DNA from 2 places in the Streptomyces sp. HP-A2021 genome. Region 1 is predicted to be linked to the other one. Evidence: riboswitches for the same ligand, from Rfam matches in the RefSeq annotation. Region 1 holds a riboswitch; the other holds the start of a gene.
The links. Region 1 has a riboswitch for thiamine pyrophosphate ahead of MQE23_RS13080 (thiamine ABC transporter substrate-binding protein). Riboswitches for the same ligand answer to the same signal wherever they lie in the genome.
Positions count from the first base shown of each region.

Region 2: it holds a riboswitch for thiamine pyrophosphate, as region 1 does, so the genes downstream of both, thiC (phosphomethylpyrimidine synthase ThiC) here and MQE23_RS13080 (thiamine ABC transporter substrate-binding protein) in region 1, are expected to answer to the same signal.

Region 1 covers NZ_CP094344.1:2,913,552-2,917,894, forward strand. Annotated here, with positions in the region: gene MQE23_RS13075 (iron ABC transporter permease) at 1-1,577, opposite strand, end outside; gene MQE23_RS13080 (thiamine ABC transporter substrate-binding protein) at 1,553-2,590, opposite strand; TPP riboswitch at 2,715-2,821, opposite strand; gene rlmN (23S rRNA (adenine(2503)-C(2))-methyltransferase RlmN) at 2,862-3,968, opposite strand.
Region 2 covers NZ_CP094344.1:5,049,446-5,053,788, forward strand. Annotated here, with positions in the region: gene MQE23_RS22705 (YibE/F family protein) at 1-1,629, opposite strand, end outside; TPP riboswitch at 1,702-1,891, shown strand; gene thiC (phosphomethylpyrimidine synthase ThiC) at 1,884-3,668, shown strand; gene MQE23_RS22715 (hypothetical protein) at 3,747-4,343, shown strand, end outside.

The DNA of each region.
Region 1 (4,343 bases):
TTCAGCTCCCCTGGCCGCCCCAGCAGTCGCGCCACCGCGACCGGCAGCGTCGGGTTGTCGGGCCGCGCGATGAACACCGTCGCCCCGAACTCCCCGAGCGACACCGCGAAGGCGAACCCGGCCGCGATCAGCATCGCCCGCCGCACCATCGGCAGATCCACCTCACGCCACACCCGCCAGGGCGAGGCCCCCAGCACCGAGGCCGCCTCCCGCAGCCGCACGTCCACCGCCCTCAGCACGGGCAGCATCGTCCGCACGACGAACGGCACACCGACCAGCGCCTGCGCGAGCGGCACCAGGATCCACGAGGCCCTCAGATCCAGCGGCGGCTCGTCCAGCGCGATCAGGAACCCGAAGCCGACGGTCACCGCGGACACCCCGAGCGGCAGCATCAGCAGCGCGTCGAAGCCGCGCACGAACCGCCCGGCGTCCCGGCGGGTGAGCGCGACGGAGGCGAGGCCGCCGATCACCACGGCGATGGCGGTGGCGGCGACGGCGTACTCGAGGGAATTGCCGATCGCCTCGATCGGCGCCACCAGGAACACTCCGCCGTCGTCCCTGGTCAGGGCCCGGTAGTAGCCGAAGCCGGATGCGTCCAGAGATCGCTGCACCAGCACGGCGAGCGGCAGCAGGAGCAGCACGACGACGGTGCCGAGCACCCCGCCCAGCAGCGCCCACTGCCCCGTGCCGCGCGGCCGGCGCGCGGTCGCGGACGGGTCCACCAGCCGCAGCGCGCTCTCCCGCCGCCGTACGGTCCAGGCGTGCAGGGCGAGGATCGCGCCCACAGCGACGAACTGGATCAACGTCAGCACGGCGGCCGTGGACAGGTCGAAGATCTCCGACGTCTGCCGGTAGATCTCCACCTCCAGGGTCGAGAACGTGGGCCCGCCGAGGATCTGGACGACACCGAAGGAGGTGAAGGTGAACAGGAAGACCATGAGCGCGGCGGCGGCCACGGCGGGCGCGAGCGCCGGCAGCGTGACCTGTCGCCAGGCCCGCAGCGGCGACGCCCCGAGCATCCGCGCGGCCTCCTCCTGCCGCGGGTCGAGCTGCGCCCACAGCCCGCCGACGGTCCGCACGACGACCGCGTAGTTGAAGAAGACGTGCGCGAGCAGGATCGCCCACACCGTCGTGTCCAGCCGTACGCCCCACAGCTCGTCGAGCAGCCCGCCGCGCCCGACCAGCGCCAGGAACGCCGTACCGACGACGACCGTCGGCAGCACGAACGGCACGGTCACGACCGCCCGCAGGACCTGCTTGCCGCGGAAGTCGAAGCGGGCGAAGACATACGCGCCGGGCAGTGCGACCAGCAGCGTGAGCGCCGTCGAGACGACCGCCTGCCAGGTGGTGAACCACAGGACGTGCCGGACGTCCGACTGGGCCAGCACCTCCCCGAGCCGCCCGAACTGCCAGACCCCGTCGACCTTCAGACCGCGCGCGACGATCGCGGCGACGGGGTAGGCGAAGAAGACCGCGAAGAACGCGACGGGCACGGCGATGAGCCCGAGCCGCGCCGCGCTCCCGCGCCGGTCCTTGCGGACGGCTGCTTCGGTCACTTCAGTACGAGCGAGGTCCACGACTTGACCCACTGGTCACGGTTGTCGGCGATCTTCGCCGGGTCCATGGTCTCCGGGTCCTTGGCCTGCGGCCCGTACTTCACGAACTCCGGCGGCACCTGGGCGCCCTCGCGCACCGGGTACACGTACATGTTGAGCGGCATGTCCTCCTGGAACCGCTCGCTGATCAGGAAGTCGAGGAGCGCCTTGCCACCCTTGCTGTTCTTCGCGTTGCTCAGCAGCCCGGCGTACTCGACCTGCCGGAAGCAGGTGCCCTGCGCGACCCCGGTCGGTGCCGTGCTGGGCTTCGGGTCGGTGTAGACGACCTCGACGGGCGGCGAGGAGGCGTACGACACGACGAGCGGCCGGTCCCCCTTGGCCTTCTTGCCGCCGGCCGAGCCGGAGAACTCCTCGTTGTAGGCCTGCTCCCAGCCGTCGACGACCTTCACGCCGTTGGCCTTGAGCTTCTTCCAGTACCCCGCCCAGCCCCCGTCGCCGTACTTCGCGGCGGTGCCGAGCAGGAAGCCCAGGCCGGGCGAGGAGGTGGAGGCGTTCTCGGTGACCAGGAGGTTCTTGTACTGGGGCTTGACCAGGTCGTCGAAGCTGCGCGGCGGGGCGAGCTTGTGGTCGGCGAAGTACTTCTTGTCGTAGTTGACGCAGATGTCGCCCGTGTCGATGGGCGTGACCCGGTGCTTGCCCTGGTCGGCCCGGTACTCCGGCGCGATCCGGTCCGCGCCCTTCGGCTCGTACGGCTGGAACAGGCCATTGTCGAGGGCGCGGGACAGCAGCGTGTTGTCGACGCCGAAGAAGACGTCGCCCTGCGGGTTGTCCTTGGTCAGGATGGCCTTGTTCACGGCCTGCCCGGCGTCGCCGTCCTTGAGGACGTTCACCTTGTAGCCGGACTGCTTCTCGAAGGCCGCGATGACGTCCTTCGAGGCGGCCCACGAGTCGTGGCTGACGAGGGTCACGGTCTTGGAGTCGCCGGACCCCTGGCCGCCGTCGGACGACCCGCACGCGGCGAGCGTGCCGGCCATGCCGAGCCCGACGGCCACGGCTGTCAGCCGCTTGAGGTTGTTGCTCACTGGATTCCTCCTGGAGGACCAGGAGAAGACGCGGCCCTGCCCGGGATCTCTGGGGGTCCCGGGCAGGGCGCAACAGCTCGAGTGATGACCGATCTCCCTACCCAGAATGACCTGGGCCAGGTTCGGAGGGTCTGCGGCCGTGTGCCGCACTCTCAGCGCTGTGGCGCTCCCCTGTCGGAATATGAAGGTGTCGGAAAATACGGTTGTGCTTACGCCGGTCAGACTACCGTTCGGTGGCCGCGAGCTGGCCACACGCCCCGTCGATCTCCTGACCACGGGTGTCCCGGATCGTCACCGGCACACCATGGGCCGCGATGGCCTCCACGAACGCCTTCTCGTCCTCCGGCCGGGAAGCCGTCCACTTCGACCCGGGCGTCGGGTTGAGCGGGATCAGGTTCACGTGCACGGGCCTGCCCTTGAGCATCCGCCCGAGCCGGTCACCGCGCCAGGCCTGATCGTTGATGTCCCGGATCAGCGCGTACTCGATGGACAGCCGGCGCCCGGACTTGGCGCTGTACTCGAAGCCTGCGTCCAGCACCTCCCGGACCTTCCACCGCGTGTTCACGGGGACGAGGGTGTCGCGCAGCTCGTCGTCGGGGGCGTGCAGTGAGATCGCGAGGCGGCACTTGAGGCCCTCGTCCGCGAACCGGTGGATGGCCGGGACGAGACCGACCGTCGAGACGGTGATCCCGCGCTGCGACAGCCCCAGGCCGTCGGGCTCGGGGTCGGTGAGCCGCCGGATGGAGCCGAGGACCCGGTTGTAGTTGGCGAGCGGCTCGCCCATGCCCATGAACACGATGTTGCTGAGCCGAGCCGGCCCGCCCGGCACCTCACCGTCCCTGAGCGCCCGCATACCGTCCACGATCTGGTGCACGATCTCGGCGGTGGACAGGTTCCGGTCGAGCCCCGCCTGCCCGGTCGCACAGAACGGGCAGTTCATCCCGCACCCGGCCTGCGAGCTGATGCACATGGTCACCCGGTCCGGGTAGCGCATCAGCACGGACTCGACGAGCGTCCCGTCGAACAGCCGCCACAGCGTCTTGCGGGTGGTGCCCTGATCGGTCGACAGATGCCGCACGACGGTCATCAGCTCGGGCAGCAGGGCCTCCTGCAGCCGCCCGCGCGACCCGGCCGGAATATCGGTCCACTGCTCCGGATCGTGCGCGTACCGCGCGAAGTAGTGCTGCGAGAGCTGCTTGGCACGAAACGGCTTCTCCCCGACAGCGGCAACGGCCTCCTTGCGCTCGGCAGGAGTGAGGTCGGCGAGATGCCGCGGCGGCTTCTTGGCTCCGCGCGGGGCGACGAAAGTGAGTTCTCCGGGTGCAGGCATAACTCGTCCAGTGTGGCAGATCAACTCCGGCGGCCCAGGCCAGAGCGGGGTGGGGGCGGTCACCCGTGGGCGTCGGCTGTCAGCGTTGGTCGGCCTCGGACGGCCCAGGGACGGCCCAGCACTGATCGAGGACGCCGTGATCACTGCCTTGTAAGCCCGGTGGCACGGGTGTACAACGACGTCGTGACAACTCAACCAACACGGGCGATGTGGTGGGCCGAATTGGCGGTCTTTCTCGCTGTGGCAGGAGCGACCCTCACGCTGATCATGTTTCTGTTGTCGCTGGCAGCCGGGCACCACTCGGTCTCTCTTGGCGTTGGGCCCTCATCCGTGCTGCTCGCCCTGTCCATCGGTGTCGGCATCTTCGGCAGCGGC
Region 2 (4,343 bases), 2.1 Mb from region 1:
CGTGGTGACCGGCACCGAGGCGACCAGGCCGATCGAACCGACCAGCGTGCGCACGATCTCCTCCGCGACCAGCTCGCTGTTGGCGACCGTCCCGACACCGCTCTGCGCGATGGAGAACAGCAGGAGCAGCGGCAGCGCGGCACCCGCGTAGGCGAGGACCAGGGTGTTGACGACCGAGGCGATGTGGTCGCGGCCGATCCGGATCCCCGCGCGGTAGAGGCCACGCCAGCCCATGGACGGATTGGCCTCGTGCAGCTCCCAGACCGCCGACGTCTGCGTGACCGTCACGTCGTCGAGCACACCGAGCGATCCGATGATGACGCCGGCGAGCAGCAGACCGCTCATGTCGATCGTCGGGTAGAGGCCGTGGATCAGACCGGTGTTGTCGTCGGTGTTGCCGGTGAGCGCGGCCCAGTCGATGAACAGCGAGCCGAGAACGCCGATCAGCAGCAGCGAGATCAGGGTGCCGAGCACCGCTACGGAGGTCCGCGCGGACAGGCCATGACACAGATACAGGGCGATGAGCATGATGGCGCTCGCGCCCACCACCGCCACGAGCAGCGGGTTCGAGCCCTGAAGGATCGCGGGCAGGATGAAGAAGTTCAGCACCATGAAGCTGATGGCCAGCGAGACCAGGGCCATGACACCCCGCAGTCGCCCGACGACCACGACGGCGAGGGCGAAGATACCGGCGAGCAGCGCCAAGGGCAGGCGGCGGTTGATGTCGGTGACCGAGTACTGGAGGTCCTTCGGCGCGGAGGGCTCGTAGGCGACCACGACCTTCTGGCCCTCGTGCAACTGGCGGGACTGGTCCGGCTGGACGATCTCGGTGAAGGTACGGCCCTTGTCCTTGCCGCTGTCGACCCGGATCGTCGCCCGCTTGCAGGTGCCGTTCTCCTGCTGCACCGCGGAGGAGCCCTCGGCGGTGGAGGTGTCGCCGGTCGGCGGGACGCCCGAGGCGCCGGCCTCCTTGCAGCTCACCGACACGACCTTGGTGACCGAGGCCTCCTGTGTCTGCCGGTCGAAGCCGACGCCGGTGCGCTCGTGCGGCGGGGCGCCGCCCGGCCACAGCACGGCGAGACCGACCAGCACGGCGGCGGCGAAGGGGATCAGGACCGCCGCGATGACCTTGCGCAAGTGCATGGAGACGGGCGTGGCAGGACCATGGTTGTGGCTGTGCGAGTGCCCGTGCCCGCCGCCCGGGGCGGAGCCGGGTCCGTTTCCGTGACCGTGCCCGTCGTCGCCACCGCCGTGCCCGTCGCCTCCACCGTGCCCGTGGCCTCCGCCCGGACCGGGTCCTTCGCCGTACCCGTCGTCTCCGCCGCGCCCGTGGCCTCCGCCGGGCCTGTCGCCTTCTCCGTGCCCGTACCCGTCGCCTCCGCCGGGCCTGTCGCCCTCTCCGGGGCCAGGGCCGTGCCAGCCTCCGGAACCGGCACCGTACGTACCGGCCGGACCGGCACTGTGGCCGCTGCCGGGACCGGGCCTGTGCCCCTGTGTCTGTCCCCGGGCAGGCCCGTGCCCGCCCCCGGCGGCGAAATCGTGCTCGTGTCCACGGCCGTTGCCGTTGCCGGCGCCGGATCCGCGGGGCGGTTCGGGCGGTGGGTAAGGAGGACGCTGCGTCGTGGTCACCGACCGATCATCGCAAGAACGAGGGGGGCCCTCTGTTCACCGCGCCAGAATTGCCGCTAGCGTGGAGGCACCTTTTGTACACGCGGGAGCTCGGAGCACCGGGCTGAGAGGGCGCTGACCTCCGTCCCAGCGATGTTTCACATGAAACATCACCGAAGTCGAGTGATGTTTCACACGGAACGTCGGCAGACGGAAGCCGCTGCGTCGACCGCCGAACCTGTTACCGGGTAATGCCGGCGTAGGGAGTAGGTCTCATGACCAACAAGGACGCACGCACGCCTGCCTCCGTTCAGGACGCACAGTCCGAGGAGGCCGGGAAGTCCATCGGCTGGCACAAGGCGTACATCGAGGGCACCCGCCCCGACCTGCGCGTGCCGGTCCGTCAGGTGCATCTCACCAACGGGCAGTCGGTCACGCTGTACGACACATCCGGCCCGTACACCGATCCGCTCGTCGAGACCGACGTCCGCAGGGGCCTGCCGCCGCTGCGCGAGAACTGGATCATCGCCCGTGGCGACACCGAGGAGTATGCGGGCCGCCCCGTCCGTCCCGAGGACGACGGCATCAAGCACACCTCACCCCGCGGCGGCCTGCGCAACCTCGACGCCGTCTTCCCCGGACGGCCGCGCCAGCCGCGCCGCAGCCGGGACGGCAAGGCCGTCACACAGCTCGCGTACGCCCGCCGCGGCGAGATCACGCCCGAGATGGAATACGTCGCCATCCGGGAGAACGTGTCGCCCGAGGTGGTGCGTGACGAGATCGCGGCGGGCCGGGCGGTGCTCCCGGCCAACGTCAACCACCCGGAGATCGAGCCGATGATCATCGGCAAGCGGTTCCTGGTGAAGGTCAACGCCAACATCGGCAACTCGGCGGTGACGTCCTCCATCGAGGAGGAGGTCGAGAAGATGACCTGGGCGACCCGTTGGGGCGCCGACACGGTCATGGACCTGTCCACCGGCCGCAACATCCACACCACACGCGAGTGGGTGCTGCGCAACTCCCCCGTGCCCATCGGCACCGTGCCGCTCTACCAGGCCCTGGAAAAGGTCGACGGCAAGGCCGAGGAGCTGACCTGGGACATCTACAAGGACACGGTCATCGAACAGGCCGAGCAGGGCGTGGACTACATGACGGTCCACGCGGGCGTGCGCCTGCCGTACGTGCCGCTGACGGCCAACCGCAAGACCGGCATCGTCTCGCGCGGCGGCTCGATCATGGCCGCCTGGTGCCTCGCGCACCACAAGGAGTCGTTCCTGTACGAGAACTTCGAGGAGCTCTGCGAGATCCTCGCCGCGTACGACGTCACGTACTCCCTCGGCGACGGCCTGCGGCCGGGCTCGATCGCGGACGCCAACGACGAGGCGCAGTTCGCCGAACTCCGGACTCTCGGGGAACTCAACCGGATCGCGAAGCGTTTCAACGTACAGACCATGATCGAAGGCCCGGGCCACGTCCCGATGCACAAGATCAAGGAGAACATCGACCTTCAGCAGGAGATCTGCGATGAAGCTCCGTTCTATACGCTCGGCCCGCTGACCACGGACGTCGCACCGGCGTACGACCACATCACCTCCGGCATCGGCGCCGCGATGATCGCCTGGTGGGGCACGGCCATGCTGTGTTACGTCACGCCCAAGGAGCACCTGGGCCTGCCGAACCGTGACGACGTCAAGACCGGCGTCATCACCTACAAGATCGCCGCCCACGCCGCGGACCTCGCCAAGGGACACCCGGGTGCCCAGGAGTGGGACGACGCGCTGTCCGACGCCCGTTTCGAGTTCCGGTGGGAGGACCAGTTCAACCTGGCCCTCGACCCGGACACGGCACGGGAGTTCCACGACGAGACCCTGCCGGCGGAGCCCGCCAAGACGGCTCACTTCTGCTCGATGTGCGGTCCCAAGTTCTGCAGCATGAAGATCTCGCAGGACATCCGCCGTGAACACGGCGGCTCCAAGGCCGAGATCGAGGACGGCATGGCCCAGAAGTCGAAGGAGTTCGCGGCGAGCGGGAACCGCGTGTACCTGCCGATCGCGGACTGACGCGGCCCGCGGCATTGATCGCGTAACGGAAAACAGCACGGCGTCGCCTGTCCGGTCCAAGATCCCTACTGTCGTGGCATGGATGGGATCGATGTGGTCAACGGTGTCGTGGGCGCCGCACTCGGCATGGTGTTCGCCGTGCTGTTCCAGCAGCCGTTGCAGGACGCGTGGTACCGCCTGCGCAGACGCTCCACCAGCGCGGTCCGGAGCCTGGGGCGGCGTGACGAGTCGGCGCCCGCCTGGCGGGCGTTCTCCCTCGGGCCGCTCCAGACGTCCGCCCTCATCGTCGAGGGCGACGGAGAGCTGCCCATATCGCCCGAAACCGTCCACGTACACGTACTCGACGAGGAGGTGACGCTGCCCGCGGACATGGCCGGCTGGCGGGACGAGATCTACGAGGAGAGCGAGCGCCTGCAAGCCGAGGGACGCGCTCCGCTGTGGAACGGCCCGCGGTACGCGGTCGAATCCCTCGACATCTCGCGCACGGCACTCGAGGAACGCACCGAGGTCCACCTGCGGCTGCGCCCGACCGACTACTACACCTTCCTCGCCGCCCAGCAACTCGACCGCCGGCTCCCGGACGGCACCACGCCCAGGTCGCGTTACCTCGACCCGGACGATCCGCTAAAGGCCCCGGCCTTCCTCCAGTGCAGCCTGGGGGTCAACATCGCGGTG